Regions from separate parts of the Tenacibaculum sp. genome, predicted to be linked through region 1. Evidence: riboswitches for the same ligand, from Rfam matches in the RefSeq annotation. Region 1 holds a riboswitch; the other holds the start of a gene.

Region 1 (7,109 bases):
TCATTAAACTCAATCCGAAAGTAACTGCTATAAACAGTGCTATTGAAATTGACTTAACGGGACAGGTTTGTGCTGATACGATTGGAAAATATCAATATTCAGGAGTAGGAGGGCAAATGGATTTTATTAGAGGTGCCTCATTATCAAAAGGAGGGAAAGCTATTATTGCAATGCCTTCGATAACAGCTAAAGGAGTTTCTAAAATTACTCCGTTTTTAAAAGAAGGAGCAGGGGTTACCACGACAAGAGCCCATGTACATTACGTAGCAACAGAATATGGAGTAGTTAATTTGTTTGGAAAAAGCTTGAAAGAACGGGCAAAAGCCTTAATTTCTATTGCTCATCCTAATTTTAGAGCAGAACTAGAACGAGAAGCCTTTAATCGGTTTATCAAGTTATAAAATACAAAAGGAGTCGTTAATTAACGACTCCTTTTGTATTAAGATATTCTCTTTTCTAAAAGAACTGCTTTTGGATGCAAAATATTATTTTCGAGATGGATGTGTTTGTGTAAATCTTGTTCAAACTCTTCTAGCTTAGCATACAACGCTCTAAAAGTATTACAGGCTCCTTCTGGAGGAGTATAGTGGTTAGATAGCCTAGATATTTCCTTAAAAATATTTCCAGCACTTTCATGTTCGTGCTCCATCATTTGAATAGGGTTATTTACTGTTCCAAAAGGAGGCGTTGTATTTTTTATTCCTTCTTTTTCTGCTTGAATTAATTGTTTTATAAAGGGAAATAATATCTTTTCTTCCTTTTGCATGTGTGATAGTAACTCATTAGCAACTTCGTGAAATAACTGATTTATTTCTACGACTTCAGCATAATGGTGTCCATGTACTTTAGCTACTTTATTAACATATTGAGAAATGATAGGCAGGCTTTCTCTTACATAGGTATGATGTACATTTTCAATATAAATCATTAAAAAATCCAATTCCCATTTATCATAGTCTTCAATAATATCTTTTATTACATCAACCTCAGCTAGTTCTTTTTCAAGAGTTGCTTGATCTACATTATTTTTTGCACAAGCTTTTTCAACCGATATTCCTCCACCACAGCAAAAATCAATCCCATATTTCTTAAAAATATGTGCTGTTTTTATATTTTCTGTAACATAATCAGCTACAGTTTTGTTACTTGTTACTACCATAATTACTAGTTTTTAGATGTAAATAAAGTAGGCTTTATAGTTACCATAACCCATGCCCAATTATTTGTGTTGTTATCTGCATTACCTTTTAAAATTTCCATTCCTTCAGAAGGAAATAAATGAGAGTACCCAGCTTTAAAACTGATGTCTTTTGTAAACTTATATCCGTATACAAGATCCACTTCAGTTCCTAATTCATTAGAAACAGTATCATTAATATCTGCCGCAGCTGAAAAATGATGAATAAAAGCAGTTAAACCAGATTTAGAGTTCAATTTAAAATTAGCTTTCGCATATAAATCTAGCAAACCAACACTGTTTATGTGATTACCCACATAGAAATAATCCATAAAACCGTTAAATTTATGGTTAGTTCCATAGAAAGGAGTAAAAGCATTGTTTTTATCAGCAGGCGTATTGTAGTCATTACCACTTTGTAATTCAACACCCAAACCAACCTTTGTTTTTTCAGAAGCTTTGAACATAGCCTCTAAACCAAGTAAATAAGCACTCAACTCTCTATCTAAAGCATCGTTTCCAAATTGATAATATAAATTAGCAGTAATATTAAATTTATCCTTTTTGGCAGTTAAATGAGTTCCTATAGTTTGACTGTACGTAAGTCCGTTAGGAGCTTGCATTCCGTTGTTTAAAAACAAAAAACTACCAGAAAAGTTACTCCAATCTTTATGTAACCAGGCATATTGCATTGCTTTATACGTATTTGGAGTAGTCAAATTTGTGCCTGTTAGGTTTTCTTTCGATTGGTTAAAAGCCAAACCAATATCAAATTTAAAAGCATCTTTTTGATACTTCAACATGGCCATGTCATGACTACGAGCCTGTTGCGCCCAATCTACATTCCCAAAAATCCTGCTATCATCGTATATAACTTCTTGACGTCCCAATTTTACAGAGAACTTAGCATCTAAAAATAGTTCTCCCCATGCTTGGTGAACACTTAAACCGCTGTTATCAGCAGTATTTAATTGCGGAACATCTCCCCAAACTCTTACATCTTGAAAACTAACATAAAAGTTTAATTTTTCAGTTTTATAGGTAGTATTCAATCGGGTTCTTTGTGAAACAAAAAGAGCAGGGTTGGTATGATCTGGAAATAAAGTTTTAAATCCATGCCTATATTCAGCACGCGGACGTAGTTCAGCATCAATGGTTAACTGAGCAAAAGCTGTAGTGGTAGCAAAAAAGAGTAATGCTATTATAATTTTTGATGTTTTCATGATTTTTTTAAATTAATAATATCCCCAAATTTCTAGATAAATGCTAGGTTAAAACATGATAAAAATCAGGCAGGTAAAAAAAAGGATAAAAATATCTTTTATAATAACAAAATTAAAATGAATATAGTTGATAATGAATTGTAGTTTTGTAAGTAAAATAGAAAAGAAACTACTAAGAAGTTACATAAAATAAATGTGTGAAATGAATGACAAAATTTTAACTTGGAAAGACGTAATCAATTTTGCGGTAAAGGGAAATCCAATACCCGATAAAAGGGTGGAAAAAACGGCAGCAGAGTGGCAAGAGCTTTTAACACCTGAACAATTTAGAGTAACCAGACAGAAAGGGACAGAAAGACCAAACTCAGGAGCATTGTGTAGTGTATATGATGCTGGCAAATATAAATGTGTATGTTGTGGCACACCTTTGTTCGATTCAACAATAAAGTTTAGTTCAGGAACAGGTTGGCCCAGTTTTACACAACCTATCAAAGAGAATGCTATTCAATATGAAAAAGATACTACCTTTGGTATGGTTCGCGTAGAAGTGATGTGTAATACTTGTGATGCGCATTTGGGACATGTATTCCCTGACGGACCAGAACCTAGCGGATTACGTTATTGCATTAACTCGGCTTCAATGATTTTAGATACTGAATAAAGAAAGGAGAGAAATGACAAATAATAAATTAGAAGTAATAACCGTTGGTGGCGGTTGCTTTTGGTGTGTAGAAGCTGTTTTAAATCAAATAAAAGGAGTAGAAGAAGTAGTATCTGGTTACATGGGCGGTACTGTACCAGGAACACCAACTTATAGAGAAATTTGTTCAGGTTTAACAGGACATGCAGAAGTAGTACAAGCAATGTTTAATCCTGAAATTATAAGCTATGAAGAGTTGTTGGTAATGTTTATGACAAGTCACGACCCAACAACGTTAAACAGGCAAGGAGCAGATGTAGGAACCCAATACCGTTCTGTAATTTTTTATCATACTCAAGAACAACAACAAATTGCTGAAAAAGTAGTAAAAAAGTTGGCTCCTTATTATGAAAGTGAAATTGTAACAGAAATAAGTGCTGCTTCAACCTTTCACATAGCAGAAGAATACCATCAAAATTATTACGAGAATAATAGAGAACAAATGTATTGTTCAGTTGTAATTTCGCCAAAATTGGCTAAATTGAAAAAACTGTACGCAAGCAAACTAAAAGAAGAATAGAACGTGTTGAAATTCAATATACAAAATACCTTTACAAACGAATTACCGGCAGATCCAATCCAAGAAAACTCTAGAAGACAGGTAACAGAAGCTTGTTTTTCGTATGTAACACCTAAAAAAACATCTAATCCGAAAATTTTGCATGTTTCAGATGACATGGCAAAAGAATTAGGACTTTCGGAAGCAGCAATAACTTCAGAGGAATTTAAGAACATTTTTACAGGGAATGATGTATATAAAAATACACAACCATATGCCATGTGTTATGGTGGGCACCAGTTTGGGCATTGGGCAGGGCAATTAGGAGATGGTAGAGCGATTAACTTGTTTGAAGCAGTTTATGACAAAAAATGGGCATTGCAGTTAAAAGGAGCAGGAGAAACACCATATTCTCGAACTGCAGACGGATTAGCAGTGTTGCGTTCCTCTATTCGGGAGTATTTGTGTAGTGAAGCCATGCATCATTTAGGGGTACCTACAACAAGAGCTCTGTCATTAGCATTATCGGGAGATGAAGTATTAAGAGATGTACTATACGACGGAAACGCTGCGTATGAAAAAGGAGCAATCGTTTGTAGAACAGCCGAGTCTTTTTTACGCTTTGGAAATTATCAAATATTCACAGCTAGAGGAGAGGTAAAAACATTGAAAACATTGGTTGATTATACCATTAAATACCATTTTGCTCATCTAGGAAAACCATCAAAAGAAAGCTATGTATCTTTTTTTAAAGAAGTAGCAGAGCGTAGTTTAGAAATGGTCATTCATTGGCAACGTGTAGGTTTTGTACATGGAGTAATGAATACTGATAATATGTCGATTCTTGGTTTAACCATTGATTATGGACCTTATGGATGGTTAGAAGGTTACGACCATGGATGGACGCCAAATACAACGGATAATACTCATAAACGTTACCGATACGGTGCGCAACCAGAAGTCGTTTTATGGAATTTATATCAGCTGGCAAATGCGCTATATCCTTTAATTGAAGAAGCAGAACCTTTAGAAGCAGTTTTGGAAAGTTATCAAGAAAAATTTCCTGAAAAGTACATGCATATGATGCGAGAAAAATTAGGGCTGTTTTCGCCAAAAGAATCAGATGGAACCTTAGTTTCAGATCTTGAGGAAGTACTTCAAAAAACAGAAACAGATATGACCATTTTTTTCCGATTATTGTCTGGTATTTCAAAAAATGATACCAAAGAGAAGGCAATCAAAAAAATAGAAAAAGCATTTTATGCGCCTTCCGAAGTTGTAGATGAAATAAAAAAATCTTGGGAAAACTGGTTTCAAGATTATTTGGAAAGATTACAAAACGAAACTGTTTTGGAAGAAGAAAGAAAAACAAAAATGAATGTTGTAAATCCGAAATATGTACTCAGAAATTACATGGCACAATTAGCGATTGATGCTGCCAATAAAAATGATTTTGTATTGTTAAATGAGTTATATTTACTGCTCAAAAATCCCTACGATGAACAACCAAAAAACGAAAAATGGTTTGCAAAACGACCAGAATGGGCTCGAAATAAAGTAGGATGCTCTATGTTATCTTGTAGTTCTTAAGATAAAAACAACTATTATATTTTGGTTTAAGTAATGTGTTTTAAATTATTGATTTTTAACTATTTAGATATAGTTTTTAAAAATAATTCAACACTCTTTTTTAAATAAAAATCAAAATAAATTTGGAAAATCCATTTTTATAATTGAATATTTGTGCTCGTAAAAGTTCAAACACTTATTGACGATGTTATCAAGAAAGGTGGAGGGATTAGACCCTATGAAACCTTAGCAACCCTTTGTGCAAACAAAGAAGGTGCTAAATTCTACCAGAGTGTACAAACTCGTGGATAGATAACCCAAAGAAGTTTCTTTAATATCTACAAGAAGCTTCTTATAATTTCTTAATAACATTTTTCTAGTAAGCAACATCTAAAAATAGATGTGTTTTGGCTTTTGGTTTAATTTTTTATTAACTCAAAAACAAGAAAAATGAGTACACAAAAATTCGCAACAAACGCGTTGCACGCAGGACATGATGTAACACAAAATGGGGGAACAAGAGCGGTTCCTATTTACCAAACTACTTCGTATGTTTTTAACGATGCAGAACATGCAGGAAACCTATTTTCGTTAAAAGAGTTGGGATTTATTTACACCCGATTAAACAATCCCACCAATCAAATTTTACAAGATCGCTTAGCTGCTTTAGAAGGTGGTATTGGAGCTGTAGTGTTTGCTTCGGGTACGGCAGCCATTTCAACAGGTTTACTAACCCTACTAAAAGCAGGAGATCATATCGTAGCTTCGAGTAGTTTGTACGGAGGAACCTATAATTTGTTAAATGTTACTTTACCAAGATTAGGCATTACCACTACGTTTGTAGATGCATCTAACCCAGATAGTTTTGCAGAAGCTGTACAAGAGCATACCAGAGCTTTCTTTGTAGAGTCTTTAGGAAATCCGAAATTAGATGTCTTGGATTTAAAAGCGATATCTGCACATGCAAAAAAAGCAGAAGTGCCTTTTATTGTAGATAATACAGTAGCTACGCCAGCTTTATTAAACCCAATAGAGCATGGAGCCAATATTGTAATTCACTCCTTAACAAAGTACATTGGAGGACAAGGAAACTCGTTAGGAGGAGCCATTATTGATGCTGGAACTTTTAACTGGGCAAATGGTAAGTTTCCTGAATTTACAGAACCTTCGGCAGGATATCACGGATTGGTATATCACGAAGCTTTAGGAGCTGCATCGTACACATTTAAGCTAATTTTAGAGGGGTTACGTGATTTTGGAGGCGCGTTGAGTCCGACAAACGCATTCAACATCATTCAAGGATTGGAAACCTTAGAAATACGAATTCAAAAACACAGTGAAAATGCCTTGTCTATTGCCAAATGGTTACAAGAACAAGAAGAAGTTGCTTGGGTAAACTATCCAGGGTTGGAAGGGAATACATACAAAACTTTAGCTGATGAATACTTACCAAAAGGTCAAAGCGGATTGGTAACTTTTGGAGTAAAAGGAGGTTACGAAGCCGCTAAAACCATTGCAGACAATACAAAACTCTTTTCATTACTAGCCAATATTGGAGATACTAAATCTTTAATTATCCATCCTGCAAGTACTACGCACCAACAATTAAGTGATGAAGCGCAAGAAAGTACGGGGGTAACGAAAGACTTAATTCGTTTATCAGTTGGTTTGGAAAATATTGAAGATTTAAAAACCGATTTACAAGAAGCATTTGCTCAAATTCCTAAAGAAGTATTGGCTTAAAATAAACCGCGTTAGGGATTGAAGTGGCATCCTTTTGTTGTCAGTTCGAGCTTGCGAAGCAAGTATCGAGGATCAACAAAAGATATAACGGAAAGCCCGACCCTTTAGGGGAACGCCCATAAAGATATCAATAATGAAAAGTGATTTGAAGCATATTCATATTCTTAGTTATACCACCATAAGCGGTACACAATTCGA
Region 2 (7,109 bases), on a different contig from region 1:
GTATTTTTCAGATAGTTCATTAGTTTCAATATCAAACCATTGATAATAAATAGATATTCCTATTTTATCTCTCAAGTGTTTAAAATAAGATTTAACATCTTCTAAATTATTATGCTTTTGAGTTATTATAATAAGTTGTTCAGCATTATCTGTATTTGGCCAAAATGAATATTCAAATAATTGTCCTAGAGCTTCTCTAATACTTGATTTTACTGAGTTGTATGTTTTTATTTCATAAAATATGAGACCTTCTGTTTCTGAGTTAACAACAATATCTATTCTGTTAGAATCAACTCCAATAGGATGTTCTGCCTTAACTCTTGAATTCCCATATTCTTTCTTTAGCACTTTGGTTAATTGATTACTTATTGCTTTATGTAAATATGTTATTTCAATTGTTTTTGGTTCTCTTTTATGTTTTGTTTTTTTTATTCCTTCAGACTCTTCATCGTTTTTGTCTTCTTCGTCAGCAATAAAGGAAAAAGCTTTCTTGTTTTTATTTTCGGTGATAGTGTTAAAATCATTTCTAAAATGTGAAAAATTATATCTAGACAATTTAGTTACAGGATGATTTGAAGAGAGTTTATAATAAGGGTCATTTACAATTAAGTTTTTTGGTTTAAATCTTACATTAAATAAATCAACTCCTTTCCAATCTGAAAATCCTGTATTATTTCCACCTGACTGTACTATCTGTTCCTCCATTTCTTTTAGCCAACCATTTTTCTTGTAAACTGATTTAATTGAATTTGCTTTTTCTTGATTAATAACTTCAATATTCGAGATTTCTCCAACCCAATATCGACTTTTGCTAACTCCATCAATTGTATAAAGCCATACATCATATGTATTGCCAGAATAAGCATCTTGCTGTTTTCGAATAGGTTCTAAAAAGCCATAGTGATATCCATCAATAATTTTGCTAATATCAAATAACCATTCTTCGTGTCCATATCCATAATTTGCTTCGTGAGATTCTTTATGATTACTTTTTCCATATGAGCCAGATGGCATAATCCAACCATTAGAATTAAAAGCTAATCTAGAAATTCTTTTCTCATTTATTTTACATTTTGAATCTAATCCTATTAAAGATTTTATTTTCTTTAAGTAAGAATCTTTATTTAATGATTCGAATTTTAATTTGTATTCCACTCTTGAATTTCTGTTAACTACATCAGGATATCCTTTACGATTGGAATAAAAACCATCGTATTCATCTCTAAGCCTTCTAAATGAAGAAGCTTTGATGTTTAATACAGAACTTAAAAAGTTATGTGTTTCTGTAAGATTTCCAATACCTAATAATTCGTAAGAATCTTCATGTTTTGCTAAAAAATTTGCAATAAAATGAGATTCTTCAGAAATAGTATTTTTCATAATTATTGATGATTGTGGTATTTTATTAGAGTTGTTTCTTTCTGCTTGCCCCTAACTTGTTATAAGAGAACAAAAACTACTTTTATCCGGAGTATTGAAGGTGATAAACGGAAGTTTTAGCAATTTTATTCTTCTTGTTTAAAACACCCAAGATAAAACAAAATTATGTTGTTACCTAGCTGCAAAAGCGGTCTTTTTACTTTTATCTATTTTTAGTTTTGGTAACTAAAAAATAATACTATAACTTTGCCCCGTTCATTAACGTATTGATGTTATCAAGAAAGGTGGAGGGAATAGACCCTTTGAAACCTTAGCAACCCTTTGTGCAAACAAAGAAGGTGCTACATTCTACTGCTTCGGCAGAGAGATAACGAAAAGAATTTTACTTCCTCTTTTCCTGATAACAGCACACTAAATATTAGGAATGTCAAACATTTATCAAGAAATACAAAAACGAATCCTCGTGCTCGATGGTGCTATGGGAACCATGCTTCAGGAATATAAATTTACGGAAGAAGATTTTCGTGGAGAACGTTTTAAAGACTACCCAACACCGTTGCAGGGAAACAACGATTTGTTATCCATTACACAACCCGAAGCCGTAAAAGAAGTACACAGAAAATACTTTGCGGCGGGAGCAGACATTGTAGAAACCAACACTTTTTCAGGAACTACCATTGCCATGGCAGATTACCAACTAGAAGAGTTGGTATACGAGTTAAATTACCAATCTGCCAAAATAGCCAAAGAAGTAGCTGAGGAATTTACGACAAAAGAACCGCATAAACCTCGTTTTGTAGCAGGTTCTATCGGACCTACCAACCGTACAGCAAGCATGTCACCTGATGTAAACGACCCAGGGTATAGAGCGGTAACTTTCGACGAGCTACGCATTGCGTATAAACAACAAGTAGAAGCCTTAATAGATGGTGGCTCAGATATTTTATTGGTAGAAACCGTATTTGATACCCTAAATGCCAAAGCCGCTTTATTTGCCATTGAAGAGATAAAAGCGGAACGAAACATCAAAATTCCTATCATGGTTTCAGGAACCATTACCGATGCTTCAGGTAGAACATTATCTGGACAAACAGCCGAGGCTTTTCTGATTTCAATCTCTCATATTCCGTTGTTATCCGTAGGATTCAATTGCGCTTTAGGGGCTAATTTATTACAACCACACTTAGAGGCGATAGCCTCTAAAACGGAGTTTGCTATTTCTGCACATCCAAATGCAGGACTACCCAATGCCTTTGGAGAATATGACGAAACTCCTGAAGAAACAGCGGAGCAAATAGAAGAATATTTAAAGAAAAACTTAATCAACATTATAGGAGGGTGCTGTGGTACCACACCTAAACATATTTCAGCTATCGCAGCTATCGCAGCGAAGTACAAACCACGAAAAGCTGAATTTGTTGCAGCAGTACAAAATAGTTAGTAGATGAGTGAGGAAAGAAGATACATGAAATTATCGGGGTTAGAACCGTTAATTATAACACCCGAAAGTAATTTTATCAATGTAGGGGAGCGCACAAACGTAGCAGGATCACGTAAATTTCTTCGATTGATTAAAGAAGAAAAGTTCGACGAAGCCTTAGCGATTGCGCGTCATCAAGTGGATGGAGGAGCGCAAATCATCGATATTAATATGGATGATGGTTTAATTGAAGGAAAAGAAGCGATGGTACGTTTCTTAAACTTAATAGCTTCTGAACCTGATATTGCCAGAGTTCCTATTATGATTGACAGTTCTAAATGGGAAATCATTGAAGCTGGATTACAGGTAGTACAAGGAAAATCGGTAGTAAATTCCATTTCCTTAAAAGAAGGAGAAGAAAAGTTTATTTGGGAAGCTACGCAGATAAAACGATACGGAGCAGCTGTAATTATCATGGCTTTTGATGAAGTAGGACAAGCAGATACTTACGAAAGAAGAATCGAAATTGCAGAGCGTTCTTACAGATTGTTAGTGGACACCGTCCACTTTCCGCCAGAAGATATCATTTTCGATTTAAACATCTTTCCTGTAGCTACGGGAATGGAAGAGCACCGAAAAAACGCATTGGATTTTATTGAAGCTACCCGATGGGTGCGCGAAAATTTACCGCATGTAAGTGTGAGTGGTGGAGTAAGTAACGTATCATTTTCTTTTAGAGGAAATAATGTCGTTCGTGAAGCCATGCATTCGGTATTCTTATACTATGCCATTAAAGCAGGAATGAATATGGGAATTGTGAATCCGACGATGTTAGAAGTCTACGATGATATTCCGAAGGATTTATTAGAACATATTGAAGATGTTGTTTTAGATAGGAGAGACGATGCTACTGAACGTTTATTAGAGTTTGCGGAAACGGTAAAAGGAACTAAAAAAGAAAGCAGTGAGCAAGTTTTAGAATGGAGAAGTTTACCACTACAAGACCGTATTACACATTCTTTAGTAAAAGGAATAGATGCTTTTATAGAAGAAGATGCTGAAGAAGCTCGTTTGAGTGTAGCAAAACCACTACATGTAATTGAGGGACATTTAATGACGGGAATGAATGTAGTAGGAGATTTATTTGGTGCAGGAAAAATGTTTTTACCGCAAGTAGTAAAATCTGCCCGAGTGATGAAGAAAGCCGTAGCCTATTTGAACCCGTTTATTGAAGCAGAGAAAAGCGAAGAGCAAAAAGCTATTGGAAAAATATTAATGGCAACCGTAAAAGGAGATGTGCACGATATTGGTAAAAACATCGTATCTGTAGTGTTAGGCTGTAACAATTATGAAATTGTCGATTTAGGGGTGATGGTTCCACCAGAAAAAATCATAGAAACCGCTAAAAAGGAGAACGTAGATGCGATTGGTTTAAGCGGATTGATAACACCTTCGTTAGATGAAATGGTGTATTTAGCCAAAGAAATGGAACGCCAAAACTTGGAGATTCCTTTATTGATTGGTGGAGCAACAACCTCGAAAGCGCATACGGCTGTAAAGATTGATACGCAGTATAAAAATGCCGTAGTACACGTAAACGATGCATCAAGAGCAGTAACCGTTGTAGGAGATTTATTGAACAAAGAAACTTCAAACGAGTATGTGGCTAAGTTGAAGAAAGATTACGAGGAATTTCGTGATAAATTCTTAAAACGAGGAAAACAAAAGCACTACATACCAATTGAGGAAGCTAGAGAGCGAAAATTCAAAATAGATTGGGATACTACGAATATTACCAAGCCTAGAGAGCTAGGCGTACAAAAACTAGAACAAGTAAGTTTAAAAGATTTGGTACCTTATTTTGACTGGAGTCCGTTTTTTCGCTCGTGGGATTTACACGGAAAGTTTCCTGATATTTTAGAAGATGAAGTAGTAGGAGTAGAGGCAACCAATTTGTTTGCAGATGCTCAAAAGATGCTGCAACAAATTATAGAAAAGCAAGCGTTAAAGCCCAAAGCTATTTTTGGTTTGTTTGAGGCAAACTCTATGAGCGACGATGATATTTCAGTTCAAAAGAAAGGAAAAGAAGTCGCCATATTTAGAACCTTACGTCAGCAATTAAAAAAGCGTGAAGGAAAACCAAGTTTTGCGTTGGCAGATTTTATTGCGCCTAAAGAAACTGAAAGAACGGATTATATAGGAGCTTTCTGTACCGCCATTTTTGGAGCAGATGAATTAGCACTGCAATACAAAGAAAAGCACGATGATTACAATGCTATTATGGCACAAGCCCTTGCCGATCGTTTTGCTGAAGCCTTTGCCGAATACTTACACCATAAGGTAAGAACCAAGCACTGGGGCTATGCTTCTGAAGAAAACTTAACCAATGATGAATTAATAAAAGAAGATTATAAGGGAATTCGTCCTGCACCCGGGTATCCTGCATGTCCAGATCATTTAGAAAAAGAAACGATTTGGGAGCTTTTACAAGTTGAAGAAAATATAGGGGTAAGCTTAACAGAAAGTTTAGCCATGTGGCCAGCAGCGGTCGTTTCAGGATACTATTTTGCCAATGAAGAAGCCAAGTATTTCGGTTTAGGTAAAATAACAGACGATCAGGTAAGAGATTTTGCAGAGCGGAAAAACATTCCCTTAGAAAAAGCCAGAAAATGGTTACATCCAAACATATCAGACAATTAAAAATAATTTAAAAATAAACAAACAAGAGAGCGTATTTAATTAACAATAAGTTTTAAGTTAGGTAAACTAAAAACTACAAAACAGTAGTAATATTGCCGTATAAAAAATCAATAAAATTAGACAAATGAAAAAGTATAATTTAGAGATTCGATTTGCAATACAGCTACTGGTAATGGCAGTCGTATCGTTGTTGGCAGCTTCATTGGTATAGTTAAATACGCCTTTATAAGATAGACTTATGAAGGTAATAGAACACTTAGAAAAAGCAAATGGAACCTCGTTGTTTTCGTTTGAAATACTTCCACCGTTAAAGGGAGATACAATCGAGTCAATATTCAAAAATATTGATCCGTTAATGGAGTTCAATCCGCCGTTTATAGACGTAACCTATCACCGTGAGGAATACGTGTATAAAGAGTTAGGAGACGGACTTTTAAAAAAGCAAGTAGTAAAAAAGCGTCCGGGTACTGTTGGTATTTGTGCGGCGATTCAAAATAAATACCAAGTAGATGCCATTCCGCATATTTTATGTGGAGGGTTTACCAAAGAAGACACCGAGAACTTCTTAATTGACCTCGATTTTTTAGGAATTGATAACGTTGTTGCATTGCGTGGAGATGCAGTAAAAAGCGAAACTTATTTTAAGCCAGAAAATGACGGACATGCATACGCAAGTGAGTTAGTTACGCAAATAGAGAACTTAAATAAAGGAAGGTATTTAGATGATGATTTGCAAAACTCATCAAAAACCGATTTCTGTATTGGAGTAGCTGGATATCCTGAAAAGCACATGGAGGCACCAAGTTTAGATTCTGATATTCACTTTTTAAAGAAGAAAATTAAAAACGGAGCAAACTATGTGGTAACGCAAATGTTTTTCGACAATCAAAAGTATTTTGAGTTTGTAAAAAAATGTAGAGAAGAGGGAATTACGGTTCCTATTATTCCGGGGTTAAAGCCAATTTCAACTAAAAAACAATTGAATTTAATTCCGCATCGTTTTAAAGTTGATTTACCAGATGCGTTGGTAAAAGAGGTTGTGAACTGTAAGAGTAACGCAGAGGTACGACAAGTAGGAGTAGAGTGGTGCATTGCTCAAAGTAAGGAATTACAACAAAAAGGAGTGCCTATTTTACATTATTACTCAATGGGAAGATCAACCAATATTCAACAAATAGCTGAAGCAGTTTTTTAATCGCAGGTCGATAGCCAAAGGTTTGATTCTTTGAGGAAGTTAATCACTAACCGTCATTTTGAACAGAGTGAAGCAGTCTGTATGTCGACAAACAGATTACTTCGTCGTATCCTCCTCGTAATGACTTCTTGTCATTCCGAACGGAAGAGTGGAATCTCATCTAATTAGAGCAAGAAATAATCTTAGAGGTTCAGCTTACATTATTATAAAGAAATAATGAATGATTACCGTTAACACTAATTAACATAACTTGTTGATAGCGCTAAGTTGAAAGTAATATATTTACATGTTAAATAAAGAAAATATGGAAGAAAAATTAGCTAAAGCAATAGCGCTAAGAAGTGATAAAAAGTATTTTGAAGCTGAAATATTATTAAAAGAGTTAATTGAAGACTATCCTAATGAGGCTAAAGT

What was found. A riboswitch is a leader RNA that binds a small molecule or an ion and turns the genes downstream of it on or off. The one in region 1 is predicted to bind S-adenosylmethionine.
Region 2: another riboswitch for S-adenosylmethionine. It lies ahead of ACN0WY_RS13885 (homocysteine S-methyltransferase family protein); the one in region 1 lies ahead of ACN0WY_RS15390 (O-acetylhomoserine aminocarboxypropyltransferase/cysteine synthase family protein).

The regions. Positions count from the first base shown of each region.
Region 1 covers NZ_JBLWTZ010000026.1:17,503-24,611, reverse strand. The annotation lists gene ACN0WY_RS15420 (acetyl-CoA hydrolase/transferase family protein) at 1-401, shown strand, start outside; gene ric (iron-sulfur cluster repair di-iron protein) at 440-1,159, opposite strand; gene ACN0WY_RS15410 (alginate export family protein) at 1,165-2,400, opposite strand; gene msrB (peptide-methionine (R)-S-oxide reductase MsrB) at 2,615-3,061, shown strand; gene msrA (peptide-methionine (S)-S-oxide reductase MsrA) at 3,075-3,620, shown strand; gene ACN0WY_RS15395 (protein adenylyltransferase SelO) at 3,627-5,189, shown strand; SAM riboswitch class I at 5,374-5,487, shown strand; gene ACN0WY_RS15390 (O-acetylhomoserine aminocarboxypropyltransferase/cysteine synthase family protein) at 5,619-6,911, shown strand; gene thrA (bifunctional aspartate kinase/homoserine dehydrogenase I) at 7,045-7,109, shown strand, end outside.
Region 2 covers NZ_JBLWTZ010000019.1:64,104-71,212, reverse strand. The annotation lists gene ACN0WY_RS13890 (hypothetical protein) at 1-1,380, opposite strand, end outside; SAM riboswitch class I at 1,650-1,754, shown strand; gene ACN0WY_RS13885 (homocysteine S-methyltransferase family protein) at 1,805-2,821, shown strand; gene metH (methionine synthase) at 2,825-5,500, shown strand; gene metF (methylenetetrahydrofolate reductase [NAD(P)H]) at 5,739-6,695, shown strand; gene ACN0WY_RS13870 (tetratricopeptide repeat protein) at 7,000-7,109, shown strand, end outside.